Regions from separate parts of the Bradyrhizobium sp. CB1717 genome, predicted to be linked through region 2. Evidence: predicted binding sites of a transcription regulator. Region 2 holds the regulator's gene; the other holds the start of a gene.
What was found. The regulator PhoB, encoded in region 2, activates phosphate uptake and scavenging genes when phosphate is short. The targets are predictions, from matches to a motif close to TGTCATNNANCTGTCAT.

Region 1: the regulator PhoB is predicted to act here: its motif matches at 1,521-1,537, upstream of QA649_RS38385 (DUF465 domain-containing protein).

The regions. Positions count from the first base shown of each region.
Region 1 covers NZ_CP121666.1:8,266,931-8,271,344, reverse strand. Annotated here, with positions in the region: gene QA649_RS38405 (GGDEF domain-containing protein) at 1-403, shown strand, start outside; gene QA649_RS38400 (hypothetical protein) at 465-716, opposite strand; gene QA649_RS38395 (hypothetical protein) at 739-957, opposite strand; gene QA649_RS38390 (DUF465 domain-containing protein) at 1,089-1,295, opposite strand; gene QA649_RS38385 (DUF465 domain-containing protein) at 1,624-1,803, shown strand; gene QA649_RS38380 (NAD(P)/FAD-dependent oxidoreductase) at 1,917-3,020, opposite strand; gene QA649_RS38375 (EAL domain-containing protein) at 3,223-4,414, shown strand, end outside.
Region 2 covers NZ_CP121666.1:8,935,559-8,939,972, reverse strand. Annotated here, with positions in the region: gene pstA (phosphate ABC transporter permease PstA) at 1-260, shown strand, start outside; gene pstB (phosphate ABC transporter ATP-binding protein PstB) at 257-1,075, shown strand; gene phoU (phosphate signaling complex protein PhoU) at 1,087-1,803, shown strand; gene phoB (phosphate regulon transcriptional regulator PhoB) at 1,826-2,533, shown strand; gene QA649_RS41590 (GcrA family cell cycle regulator) at 2,783-3,295, opposite strand; gene QA649_RS41585 (aspartate aminotransferase family protein) at 3,750-4,414, shown strand, end outside.

The DNA of each region.
Region 1 (4,414 bases), 670 kb from region 2:
CGGCGCGCTGATCGTGCTCGATGTCGACCGGCTGAAGCCGATCAACGATTCCTTCGGCCATGCCGCCGGCGATAAGGTGCTCAAGGCGATCGTCGCGACGCTGACGCGGCAGGTCCGCGCCTCCGACGTGGTCGGCCGGCTCGGCGGCGACGAGTTCGCGCTGCTGTTGTGGAATCTCAATGAGACCGATGCCAAGGCGAAGGCCGCAACCTTCGAGCAGGCGATCGACGAATTGTCCTTCGACTTCCGCGGGCAGCAGGTGATGGCGGGCGCCTCCGCCGGAATCGCCTTGCTCGGTCCGCATTCCGATGCAGGCCGCGCCCTGGAGGAGGCCGATGCCGCCATGTATGTGCGCAAGGCGCGTCGCCGACACGAGCCGCGGATCAGGCTCATCAGCAGCTAGAGCATGATCCGGAAAAGTGTGAAGCGGTTTTCCGAAAAGATCATGCTCGAACAATAATTCCTTACAGCGTGGCGAGATCTTCCGGCACGTTGCCGAATTTGCGCAGCAGCGTCGCGTCGCCGAATTCGCCGGTCATGGGATCGCCGCTGCGACTGAAGGCGACCGCGCCGATATGGCCGGCACCGCGCGCCAGAATCTCGGCGCGCCGTAGCGCTGCCGATGAGGACTGACACTCCTCCGCCGCGCCTGCGACGGGGGATCCGTCGGCATCGATCAAAAAGGGCATTGCAACGTAATAGGTCACATCCGACATGGCGTTGCTCCAATGTTGAAAGTTAAGCGGCGCTGCTCTTGCTCCGCACCTTGCTGCGCGTGGTCTCGGGAATGCAGCCGGCGGAAATTGCCGCCTGCAATTCTTCGAGCTCCGCCTCCAGATATTCGTTGGCCATGATCAGCGCCTTGATGGTGCTGCGCAGATTGCCGTCGCACATCGCGATCGCTTGATCGCAGGCCTGTTCATAGTGGCTGTTGTCCAAAAGGGCGGGTGCCGGCATCTGCGTTGTCCTCGTGAGTTTTCCTTGGGCGTTTCCTGGGGGCGTCGGTCGCAGGAATGTTCCTATTTTGTTCTTTTTGAGTCAAGTGGATTCAGACGCGCGGGGAGGCGTCACGACAGTGCGGGACGCGATCAGGCGATGATGTCGGGCGTGATCTGGTCTTCGATGAACGCGATGCGGTCGCGCAACAACAGCTTGCGCTTCTTCAGCCGCTGTAACCGCAATAGGTCGGGGGCAGGCGATTGATGCAGTGCATCGATCGCGGCATCGAGATCTCGGTGTTCCTGCTGCAACCGGGTGAGCTCGGCTTCGAGCTCACGCTCGTCTTCATGGGTCATGTCTGCGGTGGCCGAAAACCGATAGGCGTGTGATCTGGGCTGTGGATGCCCTGTGGAAATTATCGTCCTTGCGCGGCGTGACCGCAAGCGATCTGCGACCATCGACCGCCGATCTCCCGCAACATATTTCTGCAAGTCGCTACGGCGCCGCGCAAGCGCATTGATATCATGGATTTTTTCCGCGCGGTTCCGTACTCACGCTTCATTACATATGTATTTTCAAAAATGACGGGGCGACGACGGATATCCATCGACAGAACGAATCGGTGATGTAGACTTCGCCGTCCGGATCGAATCCTGAGGTTCAACCCTACCGAGGAGGTTTCGAATGACAATTCAGGCACATCTTGTTGAATTGGAGCGGAAACACAAACTTCTCGAAAACGAATTGCACGAAGCTCTCGTGCACCTTTCAACAGACGACCTGCAAATTGTTGAGTTGAAGCGCCGGAAGTTGATGGTCAAGGACCAGATTGAGCGTCTGAAGCAAGGCGATACGCTCCACTAGTAACCCCCGTAACAGTGTTGAGTTGATCGCACCCTTTCAGGCAGGGATGAGAGCCTTTGCGCTCATCCCTGCTGCAAGGTGCGAGACCTCGCGCAATCATCGTTGCGCGTGGCCTAGATCTCTGCGAGCTCGGCAACGTGATCGGCGATCGCGAGCGAGGACGTCAGTCCCGGCGATTCGATGCCGAACAGATTGATCAGGCCTGCGACGCCATGATCGCGCGGCCCTTGCATCAAAAAATCCTGCGTGGCGACCGCCGGTGGCACGATCTTCGGACGGATGCCCGAATAGCTCGGCATCAACGCGCCGTCGGGCAGCGTCGGCCAGTACTTGCGGATCGCCGGATAGAAGCGCTCGGCGCGTGACGGGTCGACCTCGTAGTTGATCGTCTCGATCCACTCGACATCAGGACCGAAACGCGCCTGCCCTGCCATGTCCAGCGTCAAATGCACCCCCAGCCCACCGGGCTCGGGCACCGGATAGATCAGGCGCGAGAACGGCGCCCTGGCGCTGCAGCTGAAGTAGTTTCCCTTGGCGAGATAGGCCGGCGGAATCCGGTCCAGCGGCATACCCTCGATGTTGCGCGCGACCGTCGTCGCCGAGAGTCCCGCAGCGTTGACGAGGAGGCTGCATTGCAGCGTCATCGGCGCCTCGCCGCCGGCCTCGACTTCGATCACGCCAGCCGCCGCCTTGGCGCGGACCAGCGGGGTGTGAAACGCGAACGCCGCGCCGGCTTCCTCGGCCTCGCCGCGCAGCGAGAGCATGTAGGCGTGGCTGTCGATGATGCCGGTCGAGGGTGAGAGCAGCGCGGCGTCACAGGCCAGCGCAGGCTCCAGCGCGCGTGCGGCCTCGCCCGTGAGCAGCTGCATGTCGAGCACGCCATTGGCCTCGGCGTGCGCCTTGATCGATTGCAGCTTCTCGGTTTCCTTCGCGTTGGTCGCGACGATCAGCTTGCCGCAGTTCTTGTGGGGGATGCCGCGCTCGCCGCAGTAGCGGTAGAGCGCGTGCTTGCCGCTGACGCACATCCGCGCCATCCAGCTTCCGGCGCGGTAGTAGATGCCGGCATGGATGACCTCGCTGTTGCGCGAGGAGGTGATGGTGCCGATGGCCTCGGCTTCCTCGAGCACGATGACCTCGCGCCCGGCCTGCGCAAGCCGCCGGGCCACCGCAAGCCCGACGACGCCGGCTCCGATGACGATGCAGTCGACCTTATCCATGGTTGTGCAGGACGTCCGCTGGAAGCGCCGGTGGAATTGGACCTGAGAACGAAGGCTTGGGGCCGTTTTCCGTTAAGGAAGCATTTATCATGTCAGGGCAATTGCCGTATTTGGCGTCACATTTTTCTGTTGCACGTACAGGCGTTTACCCGATCCAAACCCGCGAGGCCAGACAATCCGACGTTGAAATCGCGGGTGGCTGATGGCTGAGAAGAACTGGCACGTGGGCAGCACGCTTCCGATTGCTGTGCAGGCCGTCGTGTGCCTGGCCAGCGCGGTCGCGCCTGCGCGCGCCTTTGCGCTCTCGGACGGACTCGCCCCGCCGAGCTACATCGGCCAGCTCGATCCCAACCTGATCTGGGAAGTCCTGATCGCGGGCATCGTCGTCTGTGCGTTCCTGGCCTCCGTCGCCTTGTGGGTCCATTCGGCGCTGCGCCGGACGAGGCGGCTGCAATTGCGGCGCAACGCCTTCGTCTCCTCCGCCATGAACAATCTCAACCAGGGCGTGGTGATGACCGATGCGCAGCGGCGCATCATCTTCTGCAACGACCGCTATCTCGATATTTACGGCCTGACCCGCTCGGACCTGTGGGCCGGCATGAACGGCTACGACATCCTCGAGCTCAGGCGCAAGCGGGGCGTCCTCGGCGGCATCTCGGACGACGAATTCTACGAGAAGGCGGCAAGCCCCAACGGCCTGATCACCGAGCTGCCCGACGGGCGGGCCATCCTGGTGAAATATTTCATCCTGCCGAACGGCGGATCGGTCGCAACTCATCTCGACGTCAGCGACCAGCGCAAGCTGTCGCGGCAGCTCGCCTCCACCAAGCAATTCCTGGAATCGGTGCTCGACCATGTGCCGGCCTGCGTGGCCGCCAAGAACATCGACGACGGTTGCTACATCTTCGCGAACAGCGCCTATGAGCGGTTCTGGGGACTGTCGCGGGACTACGCCGTCGGCAGGAATGCGCGGGAGCTGTTTGCGCCGGGCTCGGCAGCGAGCATCGAGGCGGCCGACCGGGCGGCGCTGGCGGCGCCGGATGGTCAATTCCGCAATGAATTCGACGTCGACCGCAGCGGCGAGCGGCGCATGGTGGCCTCGATCCGGATCGTGGTCCGCAACGAGAGCAACAAGCCGGAATTCCTGCTGCTGGTGTTCGAGGACATCACCGACCGCCGCTCGTTGTCGCAGGAGCTGGAGAGCACCAAGAAGTTCCTCGAGCTCGTCGTCGACAACATCCCGGTCGCGCTGATCGTGGAGCAGGTCAAGGACGGCCGCTATCTGCTCGCCAACCGCAGCGCCGAGACGATCCTCAACCGCCGGCGCGAGGAAGCCACGGGCCTGACCGCGTCCGACATCTTCAATCCCAAGGAAGCCAAGCTGATCATCGCCC
Region 2 (4,414 bases):
TCACCGGCGTGCTGCTCGCCACCGCCCGCGTCGCCGGCGAGACCGCGCCGCTGCTCTTCACCGCGCTGTCGAACCAGTTCTTCAGCCTCGGCCTGAACAAGACGATGGCGAACCTGCCGGTTACCATCAACAACTTCGTGCAGAGCCCCTACGCCTACTGGAAGCAGCTCGCCTGGAGCGGCGCGCTGCTGATCACGATCACCGTGCTTGCCCTGAACATTGGCGCGCGCATCCTCGGCGCCGAGAGGACTGCAAAATGACCGATCTTTCCGTATCCGTGAGTTCCAACGCCCATCTGGCCTCGCAGCCGTTGCCGGAAGCGCCCGCCAAGGTGACGGTGCGCAACCTCAACTTCTATTACGGCGAGCACCACGCGCTGAAGAACATCAACCTGACGCTCGGCAGCAACCGCGTCACGGCGTTCATCGGCCCGTCGGGCTGCGGCAAGTCGACCCTGCTGCGCATCTTCAACCGGATGTACGACCTCTATCCGGGCCAGCGCGTCACCGGTCAGCTGATGCTCGACCAGACCAACATCCTCGACCCGAAGCTGGACCTGAACCTGCTGCGCGCCCGCGTCGGCATGGTGTTCCAGAAGCCGACGCCGTTCCCGATGACGATCTACGAGAACATCGCCTTCGGCATCCGCCTCTATGAGAAGATCTCGAAGTCCGAGATGGACGACCGGGTCGAGAAGGCGCTGCGCGGCGGCGCGCTGTGGAACGAGGTCAAGGACAAGCTCAACGCCTCGGGCCTGTCGCTCTCCGGCGGCCAGCAGCAGCGCCTCTGCATCGCCCGCACCGTCGCGGTGCGGCCTGAAGTGATTTTGTTCGACGAGCCCTGCTCGGCGCTCGATCCGATCTCGACCGCCAAGGTCGAGGAGCTGATCCAGGAACTGTCCGAGAACTACACGATCGCGATCGTCACCCACAACATGCAGCAGGCGGCGCGCGTCTCCGACAAGACCGCTTTCATGTATCTCGGCGAGCTGATCGAGTTCGACGACACCAGCAAGATCTTCACGTCGCCGACCGATCGGCGCACGCAGGATTACATCACCGGCCGGTTCGGCTGAGGAGACGGGACATGGGTTCTGAACATACCGCAAAGGCTTTCGACACCGACCTCCAGGAGCTCACCCGCCTGGTCGCCGAGATGGGCGGCATCGCCGAGCGCATGATCGTCGATTCCGTCGATGCGCTGATCCGCCGCGACGTCGCGCTCGGCCAGCGCGTCGTCACCATCGACGCCGAGCTCGACGCGCTGCAGAAGAAGATCGAGGAGCGCGCCGTGCTCACCATCGCCCGCCGCCAGCCGATGGCGGTGGATCTGCGCGAGATCGTCGGCGCCATGCGCGTTGCGACCGATCTCGAGCGCATCGGCGACCTCGCCAAGAACATGGGAAAGCGCGTCGCCGCGCTCGATGCCGACTTCCATCCGCTCAAACTGTTCCGCGGCCTGGAGCACATGACCGACCTCGTGCAGCAGCAGGTCAAGTCGGTGCTGGACGCCTATGCCGCGCACGATCTGCCGGCTGCGATGGCGGTGTGGAAGGGCGACGAGGAAGTCGACGCCATCTGCACCTCGCTGTTCCGCGAGCTCCTCACCTACATGATGGAGGATCCGCGCAACATCTCGTTCTGCATCCATCTGATGTTCTGCGCCAAGAACATCGAGCGGATCGGCGATCACGCCACCAACATCGCCGAGACCGTGTTCTACATGATCGAGGGCCAGGCCATCACCGACAAGCGGCCGAAGGGCGACATGACGACCTTCGCCACGACGGTCCCGAATACCTGAAGACTTAAGGAGCGACGACACCATGGGCGCACGCATTATGGTGGTTGAGGACGAGGAAGCTCTCACCGAGCTTCTCCGCTACAACCTCGAAGGCGACGGCTATGACGTCGAGACGGTGATGCGCGGCGACGATGCCGACACCCGCCTCAAGGAGCACATCCCCGACCTGATCGTGCTCGACTGGATGCTGCCGGGCCTCTCGGGCATCGAGCTGTGCCGGCGGCTGCGGACCCGTCCCGAGACCAAGCAGCTTCCCATCATCATGCTCACCGCGCGCGGCGAGGAGAGCGAGCGGGTGCGCGGGCTTGCGACCGGCGCCGACGACTACATCGTCAAGCCGTTCTCGGTGCCGGAGCTGCTGGCGCGCGTGAAGGGCCTCCTGCGGCGCGCGAGCCCTGAGCGGCTCGCCACCGTGCTCGCCTATGGCGACATCGAGCTTGATCGCGACAAGCGCCGCGTCGCGCGCTCGGGCCGGCCGATCGATCTCGGCCCGACCGAATATCGCCTGCTGGAGTTCTTCCTGGAGCATCCCGGCCGCGTGTTCTCGCGTGAGCAGTTGCTCGACAGCGTCTGGGGCCGCGACATCTACATCGACGAGCGCACCGTCGACGTCCATATCGGCCGCCTGCGCAAGCTGCTCAATCTCGGTCGCGAGCAGGACCCGATCCGCACCGTCCGCGGCGCCGGCTATGCGCTCGACGATCGCTTTGCGAAGGCCGAGCAGACGTAAGCTGGTTTGGGGGCTATTGCCGCAGCATGGGTGTCGTCCCGGCCGAGTGCGCAATTGCGCACGGGGGCCGGGACCCATACCGCGTGATCTATCGATGAAGCGCGGTGCAAGTTGCGCGGCGCAGCCGCGTCACAGAGAGTCTTCGCCAAACCGCATTCGGTGGTTATGGGTCCCGGCCTTCGCCGGGACGACAGCGGAGTGTGTTGAGCCGTCATCGTGTGACGGCTGCTTCTTGATCTCAGAACAAGCTCACCGCGTGCCCGGCTTGGCCGGCGCGCGACGGCGGTCCGCCGCCGGCTGATACGCCACGCGCGAGTGCTGGGCGCAGTAGGGCAGGCCCGACAGCGCCTTGCCGCCGCAAAAGAAGAAATCCGGGCTCGAGGGATCGCCGACCGGCCAGTGGCAGGTCGCCTCGTTCAATTCGAGCAGCGACAGCCGCTGGCTCATCGGCACCACGTTGTCGTAGGTCACAGGCTCCGCCTCGACTTCGACCTCGAAGGCCTGTGCCAGCGCGGTGTTGCCGCGTGCGATGGGGCGGCTGACCCGCATCATGTGCTGAGCCGGACGCGCCTTGCGCGGCCGGGGAGCTGCCGATGAGGGGCTCTTGGCGCGGCCGGACAGGCCGAGCCTGTGCACCTTGCCGATCACGGCATTACGGGTCACGTTGCCGAGCTCGGCTGCGATCTGGCTGGCCGACAATCCGGCCTCCCAGAGCTTTTTCAGCTGCTCGACGCGATCGTCGGACCAGGTCAAAACCGTCATTGCACCCTTTCCCTCGCCGTGCGGCTGCCGTCCTGGCGCCTTGCGGCGAATGCCTAAGCCTCGAAAAACCCGTGCCGCCAGAATCCCTTAAGGCTCGCCGGGCGTAACCAGAACGCCCGAACGTTTACGCCGGTACATGAGGACTTAGAGGATCAGAACTGCTGCACGAGATGTCGTATCTGACAAGCCAAACGCTACAATATGGCGTGACTCACGCGCAAGAGTCAGCCGACTCGCTTCCACATGTTCCGTGGCAAAAACCCCGCAAATCCGGCACCGCAAGACTACGGATTCAGCGTTTCGCGGGGCTTTCGGGCGGCATTGACACCCGTTCTACCCGGCATAAGATAGTGTCACGTGCCGCCCTTAAAAGGCGGCACGTTTCGTTTTCCGGGCCGGTCAATGGTGCGCTGCGTGAGCGCGTTGAGGCCGTCCGCAACATCAAGTGATCGTCATGACTAACAGCGCCGCGCCGCATTTGCTCCCCGTTTTCGCCAGGGCCGACCTCGGTTTCGAGCGCGGCGAAGGCTGCTGGCTGATCGCGACCAATGGCGAGCGCTATCTCGATTTCACCTCGGGCGTCGCGGTGAACGCGCTTGGCCACGCCCATCCCGCGCTGGTCAAGGCGCTGCAGGAGCAGGCGACCAAGCTCTGGCACATGTCGAACCTGTTCCAGAGCCCGGACGGCGAGAAACTCGCCGCACGTCTGTGCCAGGAAAGCTTCGCGGACTTCGTGTTCTTCTGCAATTCCGGCGCCGAGGCGCTGGAAGGCGTGATCAAGCTGGTCCGCCATCATCACTTCTCCAAGGGTCATCCGGAGCGCTACCGCATCATCACCTTCGAGGGCGCCTTCCATGGCCGCACGTTGGCGACGCTGGCTGCGACGGGATCTGCAAAATATCTCGAAGGGTTCGGTCCGCCGATGGACGGTTTCGACCAGGTCCCGCACGGTGACATCGAAGCCGTGAAGAAGGCGATCGGTCCGCAGACCGCCGGCATCCTGGTCGAGCCGATCCAGGGTGAGGGCGGCGTACGTTCGTCGACGCCCGCTTTCCTCAAGGCGTTGCGTCAGCTCTGCGACGAGAAGGGACTGCTGCTCGCCTTCGACGAGGTGCAGAC